DNA from 4 places in the Pseudovibrio sp. Ad5 genome. Region 2 is predicted to be linked to each of the others. Evidence: riboswitches for the same ligand, from Rfam matches in the RefSeq annotation. Region 2 holds a riboswitch; each other region holds the start of a gene.
What was found. Region 2 has a riboswitch for thiamine pyrophosphate ahead of PsAD5_RS16155 (hydroxyethylthiazole kinase). Riboswitches for the same ligand answer to the same signal wherever they lie in the genome.
Positions count from the first base shown of each region.

Region 1 (4,211 bases), on a different contig from region 2:
GAGGTGAAGAGACCCGTCATGCTCGATCAGTCGAGGCAAGTTGTCTGGAAACGCTGGACGCAATCCCGCTCCAATTTCAACCACACTGGCCTCGGCAAAGGCAGGGTGAATGGCAAAGGCTGTGCTCAGCATTTCTGTAAGGGAGCGAAGAGTAGGAGGACGTTCAGAATTACTCTCCACCATGGTCCCGCCAATCATGAATAAACCATCAGCCCGCGGGACCAGATAAAGCGGCATACGTGGGTGTAAGAGCCGGATGACACGGGAAAGCTGAACCTCAGGACAATGCAAAATCGCCATCTCACCGCGCACAGCCCGCAAGTCAGGAAGGCTGGATGCGGTTGCTGTGCAATTGAGATTGACCCGCTCAGGTGCAGTCCTTCCATATTGGATCTCTACCCCAAGCTCCTGAACAGCCCCTGTCAGGTCAGCCAGTGCCTGCCGTGGGTCCAGATGAGCTTCCTCTTTGAAAAACAGCCCACGCTCAAAGCGTCCAGCCAATGCTGGCTCCAGCTCTGAGATCGCTTGACCGTTCACCTCGGTAAAGTGTGAGGTCCGCCGTGCAAAACGGGTCAGCTCGGCCTGATCGCGCGGCGGAGTAACCACCAGCGTTCCGTGCCGGGTCACAAGCGTTACCTGAGACCACCAATCAGCGGCTTGCACCCCAAGTGTAACAACGTCTTCTTCTGCGCTTTCACGCTCGCAAAACGGAGCAAGCATGCCGCCGGCAAACCGTGCGACACTGCTTTCGCCCGGTTTAGCGGATTTTTCAAAGATAGTGACGGATGCACCGCGCTTTGCTAGCTCATAGGCGGAAGCCAGCCCCGCAAGGCCGGCTCCTGCAATCGTAATCACTGCTCTGTCCCTTCAAGTGGCAGGTACAACTTGCCGCCTTCGCGGAACTTGGCTGCCATAGCCTCCATACCTTCCTTCTGGGCCTCCGCGCGGATATCGTGCGAGATCCGCATGGAACAGAACTTAGGTCCGCACATAGAGCAGAAATGAGCCACTTTATGCGCGTCTTTCGGCAGAGTTTCATCGTGGAACTCTCGCGCAGTATCGGGATCGAGAGAGAGGTTGAATTGATCCTCCCAGCGGAATTCAAAGCGAGCACGAGATAAGGCATCATCCCGCCGCTGGGCACCCGGCAATCCTTTCGCAAGATCAGCGGCGTGAGCTGCAATCTTATAGGTAATCACACCGGTTTTCACATCATCCCGGTCCGGCAACCCTAAATGCTCTTTCGGTGTCACATAGCAAAGCATGGCGCAGCCAAACCACCCGATCATCGCAGCACCGATGCCGGAGGTGATGTGATCATATCCGGGCGCGATATCCGTGGTGAGAGGGCCAAGCGTGTAAAACGGTGCTTCATGGCAGCATTCCAGCTGCTTATCCATGTTCTCTTTGATCTTGTGCATGGCCACATGACCCGGGCCTTCAATCATCACCTGACAATCCTTGGCCCATGCAATCTTGGTCAGCTCCCCAAGCGTCTCCAACTCGGCAAACTGGGCTTCATCATTTGCATCTGCAATGGAACCCGGACGCAATCCATCACCAAGAGAAAACGCCACATCGTACTGGCGGCAAATATCGCAGATCTCGTCAAAGTGCTCATAGAGGAAGCTGTCTTTGTGATGATGCAGACACCACTTCGCCATGATGGAACCGCCACGGGAGACAATCCCCGTCACGCGATTAACGGTCATCGGCACCATGTGAAGGCGCACGCCAGCATGGATGGTGAAGTAATCAACCCCTTGCTCTGCCTGCTCAATCAACGTGTCGCGGAAGATTTCCCAAGTCAGATCTTCCGCAACTCCATTCACCTTCTCAAGTGCCTGATAAAGCGGGACGGTCCCAATCGGTACAGGACTGTTGCGGATGATCCATTCACGGGTGTTGTGAATGTTACGACCGGTAGACAGATCCATCACCGTGTCAGCACCCCAGCGGATCGACCACACCATCTTGTCGACTTCCTCTTCCATGGAGGAGGTAACAGCAGATGTACCCATATTGGCGTTGATCTTGACCAGAAAGTTCCGCCCGATGATCATCGGCTCACTCTCAGGGTGGTTGATGTTCGACGGAATGATCGCGCGGCCAGCTGCCACTTCATCACGTACAAACTCTGGTGTTACATAATCTGGAATGCTCGCACCCCAGTCATTGCCACACCGCTCTTCTGCAACCGCTTCCCGCAACTGGTTTTCGCGGATGGCGATAAACTCCATCTCCGGTGTGATAATGCCAGCGCGGGCATAAGCCAGCTGGGTGACGGCTTTACCGTCCTTTCCGCGCAAGGGGCGAGGCTTCACCGGAAACTCAGGAACAAGCCGGTCGCCTTTCACAAAACCATTGTCTTCAGGTTTAATCTCGCGGCCATCATACTCCTCAGTGTCACCGCGCACCTCAATCCACTTGCGCCGTAGAGCAGGCAAACCTTCAGAAATATTCGTTGTTGCCGTTGGGTCTGTGTATGGGCCGGAACTATCATAGACTGGCAGCGGTGGTTCACCTGCTGTCGGGTGAACGCTGATTTCGCGCATGGGCACAAGCACGTCTTCGTGCAAGCTGCCACGAACATAGATTTTGCGCGCTGCTGGCAAAGCGCCTGTGGTGATGGATGGGTTCGGCGTCGTCATAATGGTGCTCCTCAAGTTCATAACTCGAAAAAGACACCAGATGAGTTTTGGCTGGGAAACGGCAGAAAGAACTTCTGCTGCTAAGATCGCGGTTGTTACACTGGCCCTTCAAACAGGCCCCGCGACCCGTGCTTCCTACGCCAGTATCAACTGGGTCAGGTTCTAAGGGTCGCGTCGCCGAGCTTGCGCTCTGTCAGCCTCTCAGTCTCCTTGGTGAGACTCCCCTGCAGACATGATTTTGCTAGAACGATTATGAACTAGTGTCAAGGCAGGTTCGGTTCAGGCGAGGTTCAGAAATCTTTTGTAAGTTGGATTTTATGAGAGGGGAGTCGCTGACACTTATTGGATTTTGCGGTTTGCGTTCCTATCTCTCATCTAAGAATTTCACATCTGGATATCGCGAAAAATAATATCAACGAATGCTTGAAAACTATTCTCTCCCATCCGTTTTAGCTGGCCCGATCTTGCGTCGACTGGAAACCTCACGTTTAACATTCTGGCTCGCAGTGCGCGCTCCGGCAGATGTGAAACTGGATTTGCTCCCACAAGGCCGTGAGCCGCAAACCTACGAGCTGACGAAAGCGCAAACTGAGGTAAACCTGATCTCAGCAGGGGTACATCTCCATTACCTCCTGATCGATCTACCTCTCCAAAGCCCTCTACCGCATGACACTTGGATCAGTTACCGCCTTGCTCTGCGTATGGAGGATGATGAGGAGGCTGGGTGGCAGGATCATTCCGTATGGGCTCCTGATCTCTGCTATGAAAATCAGGAACTCCCAGGCTTTCTGCTAAGCTCAAAAGTTTCCTCACTCCTGCACGGGTCTTGCCGCAAACCACATCACGAATCCGGCGATGGTCTGGTCGCAGCTGATCTGTTTCTGGCAAAGCACATCAGAGCTGAGAAGGGCACCAAAGTTGATAAGGAAAAATGGCCAGCTGCCCTCGTGATGAGTGGCGATCAGATTTACTCAGATGATGTTGCTGGCCCCATGCTGCGAGCTATCCATGTGCTTATCGAAAAACTCGGTATCACTGAGGAACAGCTGGCGGGCTTGGAAAGCAAAGTGCCTGATAAGGCATCAGATTTCTACCAGCACGGCGACACCTACTACCGCCGCGAAAAATTTCTCCCAAGTCTGGAGAAAAACCGAAAGCTCTGGCTTGTCTTGTTCGGTGGCGTAGAAAAACCGATCTTCACTGCTGATCACGCCCATAACCATCTGATCACACTTGCTGAATTCTTGGCAATGTACCTCCTCGTCTGGTCTCCGGCGCTATGGGGACTGGTTGAGACAGATGCCCCCGAAGGACTGACACCAGAAGAAGCAGAGCTCTATGAGAGCGAACAGAAAATCCTGAAGGAGTTTGTTGTTGGCCTCAGTCAGGTGCGCCGCCTGTTTGCCCATCTTCCGGTCGCGATGATCTTTGATGACCATGATGTCACTGATGATTGGAACCTCAACCGTGACTGGGAAGAGACCGCCTACGGCCATCCGTTCTCCCGACGGATCATTGGCAATGCCTTGTGTGCCTATATGCTCAATCAGGGGTGGGGCA
Region 1 covers NZ_LMCH01000004.1:30,680-34,890, forward strand. Annotated here, with positions in the region: gene PsAD5_RS02240 (FAD-dependent oxidoreductase) at 1-855, opposite strand, end outside; gene thiC (phosphomethylpyrimidine synthase ThiC) at 852-2,651, opposite strand; TPP riboswitch at 2,767-2,887, opposite strand; gene PsAD5_RS02250 (hypothetical protein) at 3,071-4,211, shown strand, end outside.
Region 1: linked by a shared signal. The riboswitch ahead of thiC (phosphomethylpyrimidine synthase ThiC) and the one ahead of PsAD5_RS16155 (hydroxyethylthiazole kinase) in region 2 are both predicted to bind thiamine pyrophosphate.

Region 2 (4,211 bases):
TAACTCTCATAAATCTTACGAGCTGTTTTGTCTTTCTGGGTATAGATATCCAGCACCTCAACACTGGTTTCCTTCAATGCTGCAAGAACCTCTTCCGGGAATTCGCGAATCTCTACCCCATGCTCTTCCTGCAGCACCTTAAGGCTCGCTGCATTCTGCGCATTGGCCTCAGAAAGCGCCAAGTCAGCTTCCACACGGCAAGCCTCTTCAACCACCGCCTGAAGCTCAGCTGGCAAACCTTCCAAAGCAACCGCATTCACAATTGCCTCACCGGTGCCGTTTGGCTTATTAAAGCCTGGACCGTAGTAGTATTTGACCAGTTTATGGAAGCCCAGCGCACTGTCCGTCCATGGACCGAGAAACTCTACACCATCCACCACACGCGTTTGCAGACTGGTGAAAATCTCGGAGGCTGGAATGTTGACCGGAGTAACACCAAGCTTGCGCATGATTTCACCACCAAGACCTACCATGCGCAGTTTGCGCCCTTTCAGGTCATCCAGCGTCTCAACAGGCTCACGATACCAGCCCGCCATGGTTGGGCCAGCATTACCAGCCATAAACGGCTTCACACCAAATGGCGCATAAAGCTCATCCCAAAGTTCCTGTCCACCCATCTGGTCCACCCAGGCAGTGTGCTCCTGAGGCAGCAGACCGAAAGGAACAGTCGTAAAAAACACCGAACCCGGCATCTTGCCAGCCCAGTACAAAGCAACTGAATGACCCATCTGTGCAGTGCCGCTTGAAACAGCGTCAAACACCTCAAAAGCAGGAACCAGCTCACCTGCAGCAAACAGGCGCACACGCATCCGACCATTACTCATAATGTTGATGCGATCACAAATGCGTTGCGCAGACATGCCAGGGCCCGGCAGGTTCTTGGGCCAGCTGGTCACCATGCGCCATTCGATCACCGGATCAGCATCCTGAGCCAGTGCAGGTGCAGCAAGTGCAGCGCTACCGGCAACCGCCCCAGCAGTTAGCCCCAGCGCCTGACGGCGGGTCAGATTGTTTTCTTTGTTCTTGGTCATTATCTCCGCCTTTTATTCAGACCAGAATTCATGGAAATGGTGCACAGGCCCATGTCCCTCGCCTACGTCAAGCGTATCCGCAGCTTTAATCGCCTGACTAATATATTCTTTCGCTTCACCAATGGCATCTTGCAGCTCCAACCCCTTGGCCAGTTCCGCTGCAATCGCAGAGGACAAGGTACAGCCAGTCCCATGTGTATTCTGCGTTTTATGTCTTGGCGCCGTATACCACCTCTCCACATCACGGGAGAGGAAGAGATCATCACAGGTATCATCAGATCCGTGTCCGCCTTTCAGCAAAACCCCGTTAGCACCCATGTCCAGCAGCAGTAACGCTTGTCTGTGCATGTCTTCACGGGTTTCGGCTACCGGCTGGTCCAGCAAAAAGGCCGCTTCCTGCATATTCGGCGTAATCAACGCCGCCATGGGAAACAGCTTCTGCTTCAAGACCGAAACGGCGGAGTTTTGCAACAAAACATCACCAGAAGTTGCAACCATCACCGGATCAAGGATGACGCGCTTAACATTATATTCCGCCAGCTTTGTGGCAATAACAGCGATAATCTCTGGCTGTGAAAGCATGCCGATTTTCACGGCATCCACCTTCAGGTCAGAAAAAACAGCATCCATCTGCTCTGCCACAAATGCTGGCGGCACATCATGAATACCTGTCACACCTTTGGTATTTTGGGCCGTCAGTGCAGTGATGACACTGGCCCCATAGACCCCACGAGCCGAAAAGGCCTTCAGGTCTGCTTGAATTCCGGCACCACCACCGGAATCCGACCCTGCAATTGTGACTGCAATCGCACTCATTAGGCCAATACCCCACCTTTATTATTCATTGTTTCGAGCTTGAGATGCTCGTTGAACTGGTCAGCCTTCAAGCCGTAAAGGGTATCGATGAAAGCTGGAGTGAAGCTTCCCGGTCCGTTCGCCTGCTCTGCGGCAATCTCGCCGCATACACCATAGACAGCAAGCGCAGCAAGCACGGCAAGTTCCTTATCTGGCTCGGTAGCGGCGAAACCAGCCAGCACACCGCCCAGCGCACAGCCAATGCCAGTCACCTTGTCCATATAAGCATGCCCATTGCCCACGGTGTAGGTTGTCTCCCGGCCAAACACAGCGTCTTCAATACCGGTGCGCACAATCAGTGTGTTCTCGGTAACAGCTCCACTCAGCCCAGCGCTCTCAGTCATGTTTGCTTTGAGGATCGAAACATTCTCTTTCAGAATATCTTTCGCAAACTCCATGCGAATGTCTGAGCGATCTACTTTAACCGGGTCCAGCACCACGGGCATAGATTTTTTGGCAGCCCCTTCAAGCCCAAGCCGAATACCATGCCGCCGCTTTCCATCCAGCGTACCAAGATTGAGGAGCAACCCGTCAACACTTTCGATGAATGCAGGAATTTCATCATGGGCCGCTGTCATGGAAGGCACAATGTTACAAGCCAACATGATGTTCGCGGTAAGGCTCTGCGCAACAGAATTCGTCAGGCAATGAACCCGAACCCCACGCTCACGCACGCTCTCAAAGACTTCCCAGAGATTTTCATTTGTGTAGGACATTTGTTTTCGCTCCCCTATAGATTACGGCGGGAACGATTACCTTGGTACTCATCCCAATTCCCTCCGCCGGCACAATCCGGATCAGGTTCTAGGAGTTGGCTTTGCGCCTCTCAGCCCGTCAGTCACTTCCGAGCACCCCCATTGGTTAGAATTTTTTGCTAGCAAACAAGAGAGCGAACTGCAAGCGGAAACGAGAGGCAGCGACAAAAGGCAACTGGGGGTAGATTTCGCATAAAAAACGCAAAAGCTTGCAAAAAAACGCAGCTTCAACGCAAAATGCTCACAAAACAACGCAAACTCAAATTTGAGCGCATCCCTGAAAGACAAATCAGCCTTTCGGGACAGAAGGATAGCAGATTTATGATTCCGTTCTTTGTACAGATCAAATGCCAGCTCGGAAAAACCTATCAGGTTGCCAACGCCATCGCAGACGCGGAAGTCGCCTCCGAGATTTACTCCACCTCCGGGGATTTCGACCTGCTGGCCAAATTCTACATCGATGATAACGAAGACATCGGACACTTCGTTGCAAACAAGGTTCAGGTCTTCGAAGGCATCCAGGACACCAGAACCATCATCACCTTCAAAGCGTTCTGATACCTACGAAAACAGGCGGGACACCAGCCCGCCTGCACAATCTCTTTTCAAGCTTTACTATCTTGATGGCTTAACTCTGAGCGTCCTGAATAGCACTCCAGACAGCAACCGGCGTCGCGGGCATATCTATATGCTCAACACCTGCATTCTTGCGCAACGCATACTGCACAGCATTCATCACCGCCGGCGCCGCTCCAATAGAACCAGCCTCACCAGCACCTTTGATGCCCATCGCATTTGTCGTGGAAGGAACGTTGCTCGTCGAGAAGTCGAAATTCGGCAAATCATCAGCACGTGCAACATGATAGTCCATGAAGGACGCTGACAGCAGCTGCCCGGTTTCATCATAAACCGTGTTCTCGCAAAGCGCCTGCGAGATCGCCTGCCCCGCACCACCATGCACCTGACCCGCCAGCAGCATCGGATTCACCGTCACGCCAAAATCATCCACGATCACATAACTGACCACGTCCGTCTTGCCCGTTTCCGGATCAATCTCCACCTCACACACATGCGTGCCATTGGGATAAGTACATTCATCCTGCATGACTTTTTCCGCTGCACTCAAGGTCTCCGGTTGCGAACCAGCCACATCAACAAGGCTGACTTGTTGGTCGGTACCAACCACGCGCACCTGCCCGTCTTCCAACGTCAGATCCCCAACACCAACCTCAAGCTTCTCACTGGCGATCTCTTTGATCTTCTTAACCAGCGTTTCAGAAGCCGCTTTCACAGATGGCATTCCAATCGGAATGGACCGCGATCCACCGGTACCACCACCAGTCGCAACACGGTCCGTATCTCCCTGCACCATCTCAACCTGATCAAGCTGCAAACCAAGATGTTCTGCAATGACTTGGCCATATGCAGTGGCGTGACCCTGACCGTTGCTCTGCGTTCCAATCAGCAAAGTAACGCTGCCGTTCGTGTTAAGCTCAAGCTTAGCTTCCTCCCCGCCGGCAAAGGCACACGCCTCCACATAGGTCGATAGCCCAACACCGCGATACAAACC
Region 2 covers NZ_LMCH01000057.1:302,479-306,689, forward strand. Annotated here, with positions in the region: gene PsAD5_RS16145 (TRAP transporter substrate-binding protein) at 1-1,031, opposite strand, end outside; gene thiD (bifunctional hydroxymethylpyrimidine kinase/phosphomethylpyrimidine kinase) at 1,044-1,847, opposite strand; gene PsAD5_RS16155 (hydroxyethylthiazole kinase) at 1,847-2,602, opposite strand; TPP riboswitch at 2,644-2,752, opposite strand; gene PsAD5_RS16160 (Lrp/AsnC ligand binding domain-containing protein) at 2,963-3,199, shown strand; gene PsAD5_RS16165 (xanthine dehydrogenase family protein molybdopterin-binding subunit) at 3,270-4,211, opposite strand, start outside.

Region 3 (4,211 bases), on a different contig from region 2:
ATCTCAACCGGCCTGGCAACGCTTGGCGAAACAGGTACACGGCGTCATTTCAGGTACGCCCCGCTCGGTAAATGCGTTGATTTAGCAGAAGATTTAGCCCGTCATTGCAAAGATGCCGGTCATAGCGTTCTTATGTGCGAAACCACACGCGGTCAGATGCCTGAACTGGCAGCTTTGGAGACAATTCCAGTCAAAACCAGCCGTTACCAGATGCGTTCGTTTGCGTTGCTAGGTGATCCGTCGCTCGCCTTCTCAGAAAACTTCCTCAAGCTCAAGAACGTCCACTGCAACATGGTCTTCGCGCTGTTTGAGGAGAATGACAAGAAGAAAGCCCTGACACTGGTAGATGAATGCAAATCACTCTCTGAGGGCGAGTACAACACCATCTATGCTGCTTTTGAGAAATACATCCTTAGCGATCTGGCTCAACACGAAGCGGTCAAGGATGCAGCGCAATAACGGCATTTGGCCTGCAAATAAAAAGAGCCCCCGAAACTCGGAGGCTCAAATTTTAGTTTAGACCTATACCGGTTAGCGCAGTTCAACCGCGTAGGTTTCAACTGGAGGCGCTGTTTTAATGAGCCCCTGCTCAATCAGAAAGTTTGCAAACCGTTCATAGCGACCATTGTCCAAAGCAGCTGGACGGCTGGCAAAACGCGGCAGAGTATCCGCCCAGGCACGCTTGTTCAGCTCATCATCCAGATTTGGATAGATCTCAAGGAAGCTCTTCCAGGAGTCCTGCGGATTATTAAGCAGATAAACGGTAGCTGCCTCAATCGCATTGATGAACTTCTTCAAACGCGGATCATCCAGCTTGTCTTTGTGAGCCACATAAATCAGCTCATCATAGACAGGCACACCGTTCTCTTCAGGATAAAACGCGCGACCTTTCGCACCTTCAATCTCCATCTGGTTCAGCTCGAAGTTACGATAACCACCAATCACCGCATCAACCTGCCCAGCCATCAAAGATGGTGAGAGCGAGAAGTTTACGTTGATCAGCTCCACATCATCAGAACTTAGACCTGCATTGGAAAGCATCTTCCCAAGCATGGCGTTCTCAAACCCGGATGTGGAATAACCAATACGCTTGCCTTTCAGGTCTGCAATCTCCTTGATCGGTCCGTTTTCCAAAACAATTAGCGTGTTCAGAGGTGTAGAGACCAGCGTCCCGATCCGCATCAACGGCATGCCCTCATCAATCTGAGGGTGCAACGTCTGCTGATAGGAAACCGCAATATCACCCTGCCCTGCTGCAACAAGCTTTGGTGGCATGGAAGGATCAGCAGGCTCAATCAGCTCAACATCAAGGCCCTCTTTTTCAAAGAAACCCCGTGCCTTGGCAACCACGATTGGTGCATGGTCTGGATTCGCAAACCAATCCAGCAACACAGTCAGCTTGTCCGCTGCTTGCACTTGAAGCGTGCTCGCAAGCATTGCCGCACCAAACAGCATACCTAGTTTTTTCATAAGGTTACGTCCTCATACTCTGAGACCTAGATCTCTTTCTGCCAATAGATCATCCGAGAAGTGGCGAACTCAACAACTGCCCTCAGGCTCAACACCATCACCGCAAGCAAAATCAACGCCGCAAACATCGTCGCTGTTTGCATGCGTGCATTGGATTGCAACATGATGAAAGCTAGTCCCCCTTTTGCACCAACCCACTCTCCAACCACCGCCCCAATAGGAGCGAACACCGCTGCAATGCGCATACCAGAAGCCAGAGATGGCAAGGCGGCTGGAATGCGAATGTAGCGAAGTGTTTGCCAGCGGTTCAGACCGTGCAGCTTGCCAAGGTCGAGCAGTGATTGATCAGTCCTGCGCAAACCATCGAAGAAGGTCGAGGTCACAGAAAAGAAGATCACAATCACGGCCATCACAACCTTGGAGGCGAGCCCAAAGCCGAACCACAGCACCAGAAGCGGTGCAATTGCAAACACAGGAAGAGATTGGGTCGCTGCAATCGGAGGCAGCAGAAACAGGCGTATCCGAGGAGACACTGCCAGCAAAACAGCCAGCGAAGCTCCAGCGCTCACGCCAAAGAGAAAACCGAGAACAGTCTCCCAAGCGGTAATGCCTGCATGATGCAGCAGAAAGACGCCCTGATTGAGAAAAGCGGAAAAAACCGCCGCCGGACCTGGCAAGAGAAACGGAGGAAACTCTCCAATCCGAACCACACTTTCCCAAATGGCGATAAAAAGCAAAATCCCGAAAAGACTTCGGAGAATTCGTTTCAAAGCTCGCTTCAGCATGCAGACTCCCAACAATGGTATTGGGCATCACAAACAGGCGGAAGAACGGAGCTACATTAGCTCTCTGGGATGTTTTCAGCACAGGAGCTCCCGTTACAGCAAAATGCAAACATGGAGATCCGGGAAGAATGGCTCAGGTCCCGTCCCTTCGCCGGCATTACCCGGATCAGGTTCAAAGGGTTTAGCTCATCGCAATCTCAGCTTTTCGAAAGAAAAGCACCCCTCGGAATAGCAAGGAACATGCGCGTTTCTGCTGAAGGATGCAAGCAGATTTTGCTCTGACGGACGACAGCATAATGAAAAAGGCCTCAGCTCTGAGAGAGCCAAGGCCTTTGAAATCTAATCTAAATATCTGAAACTAGATTACTTCCAGCTCTTGATTGCCTCTGCGATAACTTTGTTGCCGGTTGTACCTTTTTCAAAGGTCAACATTGCACGGCGACCGCTGTTATACAGCAGTGGAACATCAATCCACTCACGCTCAGAAAGACGCTTCAGGTTCTTTGCTTTTTCTTCATCACTGTCAGACAGCGCAATCCAGAAGAGAGTGTCAGAAACCTTCACGGCAGCACCATCAAGCGGATCACCTGCTTCGGACTCTGTCTTCTTCAGGATCAGGCCAGGCACCTTCTCAACACCTTTGCCATCAAATCCTTCTGGGAAGATGAAGTTCAGCTCAAGCAGATGGCTGGCTGGCAAAGACTGATCACTATTCGGCTTCAACGTCATCTCAACAGAGAAGTTACGAGATGGCAGCGTCGCAACAGCCTTGATGACAGAATCGCCATTAGCTTCATCCAATGACCAAACAACGTTCCCGCGTGATGCAGAACCTGCCGCACCCGGCGTCAAAGCCTCTTCGTAAAGTATGCTCTGTTGTGCAACAGGAGAAACCGCAGCTTCGGTTCCAATGGTTTCAGCAGGTGGTACAGAATTGGTCTCAACTGCAGTACTCTGCTGTGCAGGTTCGGTCACCGGCAAAACCTGCGCAGAAGGCGTGTCTTCTACCGGTGCTGCTGGAGCTTCGACCACACGCACGACTGGAGGCTCAGTTACTGCCTCGGTTGGCGCTGCGCTGGAAGAATTCCGGGTAATCCGGGTAGTCTGCACCCGTGTCGCATCCGGAGAAACCTTTGCCCCTTCATCTGATGGCAACAAGCGGTCAGTGTTCTTCTTTGGCGTGCGTTCCGGCTGAACCCGAAGCGGCTCATCTTCATTAGAAGGTGCGCTCTCTGGCGCAACAGTCTCACCGGTTTCAACTGGAAGCACTAAAGAGAGAATAACATCGCGCAGACTATAGACACCTGCGGTAACGCCCAAGATTATCAGTATGACCACAATGATGCCGACAATACCCGATGTATTGGAAGGCTTCAGCCCTTCTTCCTGCTCAATCGCATCGCCAACGCGCTGCGCAACGGCTGGCTTGCGGGAGGAAGCAGGCTTACGGCTTGTCTTTGGCTTAACCTTGGCAGGCTCATCGATCTCAGGACGCGACTTACTTTTTGTTTCCAGCTTGGTTCGGCGTGCCTCACCCGGCACCCAAGAGCGCTCTTCTGCGCTCGTCTCAACAGCACCTTTGGTTGGCAGAGACGCAGCAGGTTCACCCGTCTCTTTGTCATCCATGGAGCCAAGGTCAGGCTCTTTGCGCTCGCTGGAAGCTTCAGGCAGCTGATCACGCGCCATCTGATTGGCTTGATGTGCGGCGTTGCCGAGATCCTGAGCAGCACGAACCGCCTCTTTAAACACGTCTGCTTTAGCAGCAGGTGCTTTCGGCTCATCGCGCGCTGGAGTATCGGCCTTTGTACCTGCCTTAGGCGTATCGCCAGCGGGTGAAGATGCAGCAGAGATTTCTGGAGCTGCAGGTTTTGGAGCACTTGGAGCTGGGGTGGTTTTAGACCGCCCCAACCCGAGAGACTCACGAGCAGCTTCCGCTTCGACCTTACGAATGGCCTC
Region 3 covers NZ_LMCH01000010.1:48,093-52,303, reverse strand. Annotated here, with positions in the region: gene PsAD5_RS06805 (CHASE2 domain-containing protein) at 1-459, shown strand, start outside; gene PsAD5_RS06800 (ABC transporter substrate-binding protein) at 532-1,470, opposite strand; gene PsAD5_RS06795 (ABC transporter permease) at 1,497-2,207, opposite strand; TPP riboswitch at 2,382-2,489, opposite strand; gene PsAD5_RS06790 (hypothetical protein) at 2,619-4,211, opposite strand, start outside.
Region 3: linked by a shared signal. The riboswitch ahead of PsAD5_RS06795 (ABC transporter permease) and the one ahead of PsAD5_RS16155 (hydroxyethylthiazole kinase) in region 2 are both predicted to bind thiamine pyrophosphate.

Region 4 (4,211 bases), on a different contig from region 2:
AAATTAGATAGTGGAGACAGCAATGCACGGTAACGATGTCAAGACAGCCGGTGTTTGTCCGGTGGTACATGGCGCGAATACATCGATGGATAAGCCGGTTACCCGATGGTGGCCTGATGCTTTGAATCTCGACATCCTCCATCAACATGGTGCGCGTACCAACCCGATGGACCCAGGCTTCAACTATCATGATGCTGTTAAATCACTCGACTTCGAAGCGGTGAAGGCAGACGTTCATGCGCTCATGACCGACAGTCAGGACTGGTGGCCAGCGGATTGGGGTCATTATGGTGGCCTGATGATCCGCCTTTCGTGGCACACAGCTGGCTCTTATCGTCTGGCAGATGGTCGCGGTGGCGGCGGTTCCGGCAACATTCGCTTTGCTCCGCTTAACTCCTGGCCTGATAACGCAAGCCTCGATAAAGCCCGCCGTTTGCTTTGGCCTATCAAGAAAAAGTACGGCAACGCTCTCTCCTGGGCTGATCTGATTATTCTCGCAGGCACTATCGCCTATGACTCCATGGGTCTGAAAACCTTTGGTTTCGGGTTTGGCCGTGAGGATATCTGGGGTCCGGAGATCGACACCTATTGGGGATCTGAGAAAGAATGGCTTGCGCGCAGTGAAGAGCGCTATGACGATCTGGATGATCCTTCAACGCTCGAAAATCCGCTTGCAGCAACCCATATGGGCTTGATCTACGTGAACCCGGAAGGCGTGAATGGCGTTCCCGGTCCGCAAAAAACAGCTGATCAGATCCGCGAAACCTTTGCTCGTATGGCAATGAATGACGAGGAAACTGCTGCGCTGACGTGCGGTGGTCACACCGTTGGTAAAACCCATGGACGCGGTGCCGTCGATAACATCGGTGTCGCACCGGAAGCCGCTGGTCTTGAAGAGCAGGGCTTTGGCTGGTCTAACCCCGGACAGGATGGCAAGGCAACAAATGCCTTTACCTCTGGCATCGAGGGTGCGTGGACCACACACCCAACCACGTTCGATATGGGTTTCTTTGATATGCTGTTCGGCCATGAATGGGAGCAGGTAAAATCTCCTGCCGGCGCATGGCAATGGGAACCTGTGTCCATCAAGGAAGAAGACAAACCTGTTGATCCAACAGACCCGTCTGTTCGTCACAATCCAATCATGACGGATGCGGACATGGCGATGAAGGTTGACCCGATCTACAACGAGTACTGTCAGAAATTCATAGCAGATCCTGAGTACTTCAGAGATACGTTTGCGCGTGCATGGTTCAAGCTGACCCACCGCGATATGGGACCGAGAGCCAATTATCTTGGCCCGGATGTGCCGAAAGAAGACCTTATCTGGCAGGATCCGGTTCCGGCGGGCAACACCAACTATGATGTTGTTGCAGTGAAAGCAAAAATTGCGGCAAGTGGTTTGAGCAATGAAGATCTGATCAAAACCGCTTGGGACAGCGCACGTACCTATCGCGGCTCTGATATGCGCGGTGGTGCCAACGGTGCTCGTATCCGCCTTGCTCCTCAAAAGGATTGGGTTGGCAATGAGCCAGACCGGCTTGCCAAAGTTCTGGCTGTGCTTGAACCAATCGCAGCGCAGGCAGGAGCCTCAGTCGCAGATGTGATCGTGCTGGCAGGCAACGTTGGTGTAGAAAATGCCATCAAAGCAGCTGGTTTCAACGTGGAAGTTCCATTTGCTTCTGGTCGCGGTGATGCAACAGATGCGATGACTGATGCGACATCCTTCTCTGTATTGGAGCCTATTTCTGATGGCTTCCGTAACTGGCAGAAGCAAGAGTACGCTGTTAGCCCGGAAGAAATGATGCTGGATCGTGCTCAGCTCCTCCGCCTCACTGGCTGGGAAATGACTGCACTCGTTGGTGGTCTGCGCGTTCTTGGTGCCAATTATGGCGGATCAAAGCACGGTGTCTTCACGGACCGCGAAGGTCAGCTGACAACGGACTTCTTCGTCAACCTGACCGATATGGACAACAGCTGGCATCCACTCAAAGATGGCACCTATGAGATCCGCGACCGCAAATCTGGCAAGCCTAAGTGGACTGCAACCAGTGCAGATCTTGTGTTTGGCTCCAACTCAATCCTGCGCGCTTATGCTGAAGTGTATGCTCAGGATGACAACCACGAAAAGTTCGTCCGCGACTTCGTGGCAACATGGACCAAGGTCATGAACGCCGACCGCTTCGACCTGACAGCCTAATAAATGCGACCAGTCCGGGCAGGAAACTGCCCGGGCTTTTTATTGCAACTCCCTACAGGTGCTCTCCAGACGCTGGCTATATCCAGTTGCGCTTCTGTGTTTTTCCGGTTAAGAACCGCTTGACCTCGGGGTGCGCGTATTTGTCGTGCTGAGATGCTTTAGTGGCGAACCCGTTGAACCTGAACCGGCTAGAACCGGCGGAGGGAAGGGTACCGGTTTCATCCATCCTTGCCCTCTCGCCGCAATGGAGGATGACTTGAAACATCTGTTAATTGCTGCGGGATTACTCACTGCAACATCAGCGATGGCTGTTGAGAAGCCTCAACTGACAGTTTACACATACGACAGCTTCGTTTCTGACTGGGGCCCAGGCCCAAAAGTGGAAGAAGCGTTTGAGGCTGTATGCGAGTGTGACCTGAAACTTGTTGGCGTCGAAGATGGCGCAGCACTGCTTTCCCGCATTCGTCTTGAAGGTAAAAACTCGGATGCCGATGTGGTGCTGGGTCTGGACACCAATCTGGTAGAGACTGCCAAGAAAACTGGCCTGTTTGCACCACACACTGTTGAAGCCCAATACACTCTGCCAGTGGAGTGGGCTGACGAAACCTTTGTGCCGTACGACTGGGGCTACTTTGCCTTCGTACACAAGGCTGGCGAAACCGTACCAACCAACTTCCGCGAGCTTGCGAAGAGCGATGCCAAGATCCTTATTCAAGATCCACGCTCCTCTACACCCGGCCTCGGGCTGCTGCTTTGGGTGAAAGCGGCTTACGGAGACGAAGCTGCTGATGTGTGGGCGGATCTTTCCGATAACATCGTGACGGTTACAAAAGGTTGGTCTGAAGCCTACGGTCTTTTCCTTGATGGGGAAGCGGAGATGGTGCTCAGCTACACCACGTCTCCGGCTTACCACCTGATTGCCGAGGAAGATAACAGCAAGACCACTGCCGCGTTTGAAGAAGGCCATTACATGCAGGTTGAAGTAGCGGCAAAGCTTGCCGGGACTGATCAGCCAGAGTTGGCAGACAAGTTCCTAAGCTTCATGGTTTCAGATGCTTTCCAGACAATCATTCCAACAACCAACTGGATGTATCCTGCTGTGACACCTAAAGGTGGTTTACCTGCTGGCTTTGACACACTGCAGGTGCCGGAAAAAGCTTTGTTCTTTAAGCCTGAAGAAGCTGCTGCTGCAAGACGTGAGGCTCTGCCGGAATGGCTAGAAGCGCTCAGCCAGTAAGTTCGCTTCCCGGTGTTGCCGCGGCATTTCTTGTCGCGGCACTCATACTTGGCACGTTGGCCGCGGTTGCACTGCGAGCTGAAGCGGGTCACGGCTTCTCCTCTTCCGATTGGGCCGCTCTCAAGTTTACGCTCACGCAGGCCGTGCTTTCTGCTGTGATCAGTGTTGCGCTGGCTGTGCCGGTTGCGCGCGCGCTGGCGCGACGGCGGTTTCCGGGCCGCAGTTTGCTCATTGCACTGCTTGGTGCCCCCTTCATTCTACCAGTTATCGTTGCCATTCTTGGGTTGCTACAGGTGTTTGGCCGTGCGGGCTGGATATCTGATATGCTTGTTTATTTTGGTGCTTCACCCATTCGCATTTATGGCCTCCACGGTGTTGTGCTGGCTCATGTTTTCTTCAACCTTCCGCTGGCAACCCGATTGATTTTGCAGGGGTGGCAAGAGGTTCCCTCAGAGCGCTTTCGCCTTGCAGCGCAACTTGGGTGTGATGGAAAAGCCCTGTTTCGGCTGATTGAACTCCCCATGCTCGCGCGCATTTTACCCGGAGCACTGGCTGTGATCTTTGCGATCTGCCTGACAAGCTTTGCTGTTGCTCTGACGCTTGGTGGTGGGCCACGGGCGACAACTATTGAGCTGGCGATCTACCAGGCTTTTACATACGATTTTGATCTTGGCCGTGCCGCGCTGCTTTCTGCATTGCAACTCACGCTTACCGCTGCTGCTGCCTTTGCGGCGCTGAAGCTCTCACGCGGTGAAGGGTTTGGTGCAGGACTGG
Region 4 covers NZ_LMCH01000020.1:19,877-24,087, reverse strand. Annotated here, with positions in the region: gene katG (catalase/peroxidase HPI) at 23-2,200, shown strand; TPP riboswitch at 2,317-2,423, shown strand; gene thiB (thiamine ABC transporter substrate binding subunit) at 2,445-3,437, shown strand; gene PsAD5_RS11590 (thiamine/thiamine pyrophosphate ABC transporter permease ThiP) at 3,413-4,211, shown strand, end outside.
Region 4: linked by a shared signal. The riboswitch ahead of thiB (thiamine ABC transporter substrate binding subunit) and the one ahead of PsAD5_RS16155 (hydroxyethylthiazole kinase) in region 2 are both predicted to bind thiamine pyrophosphate.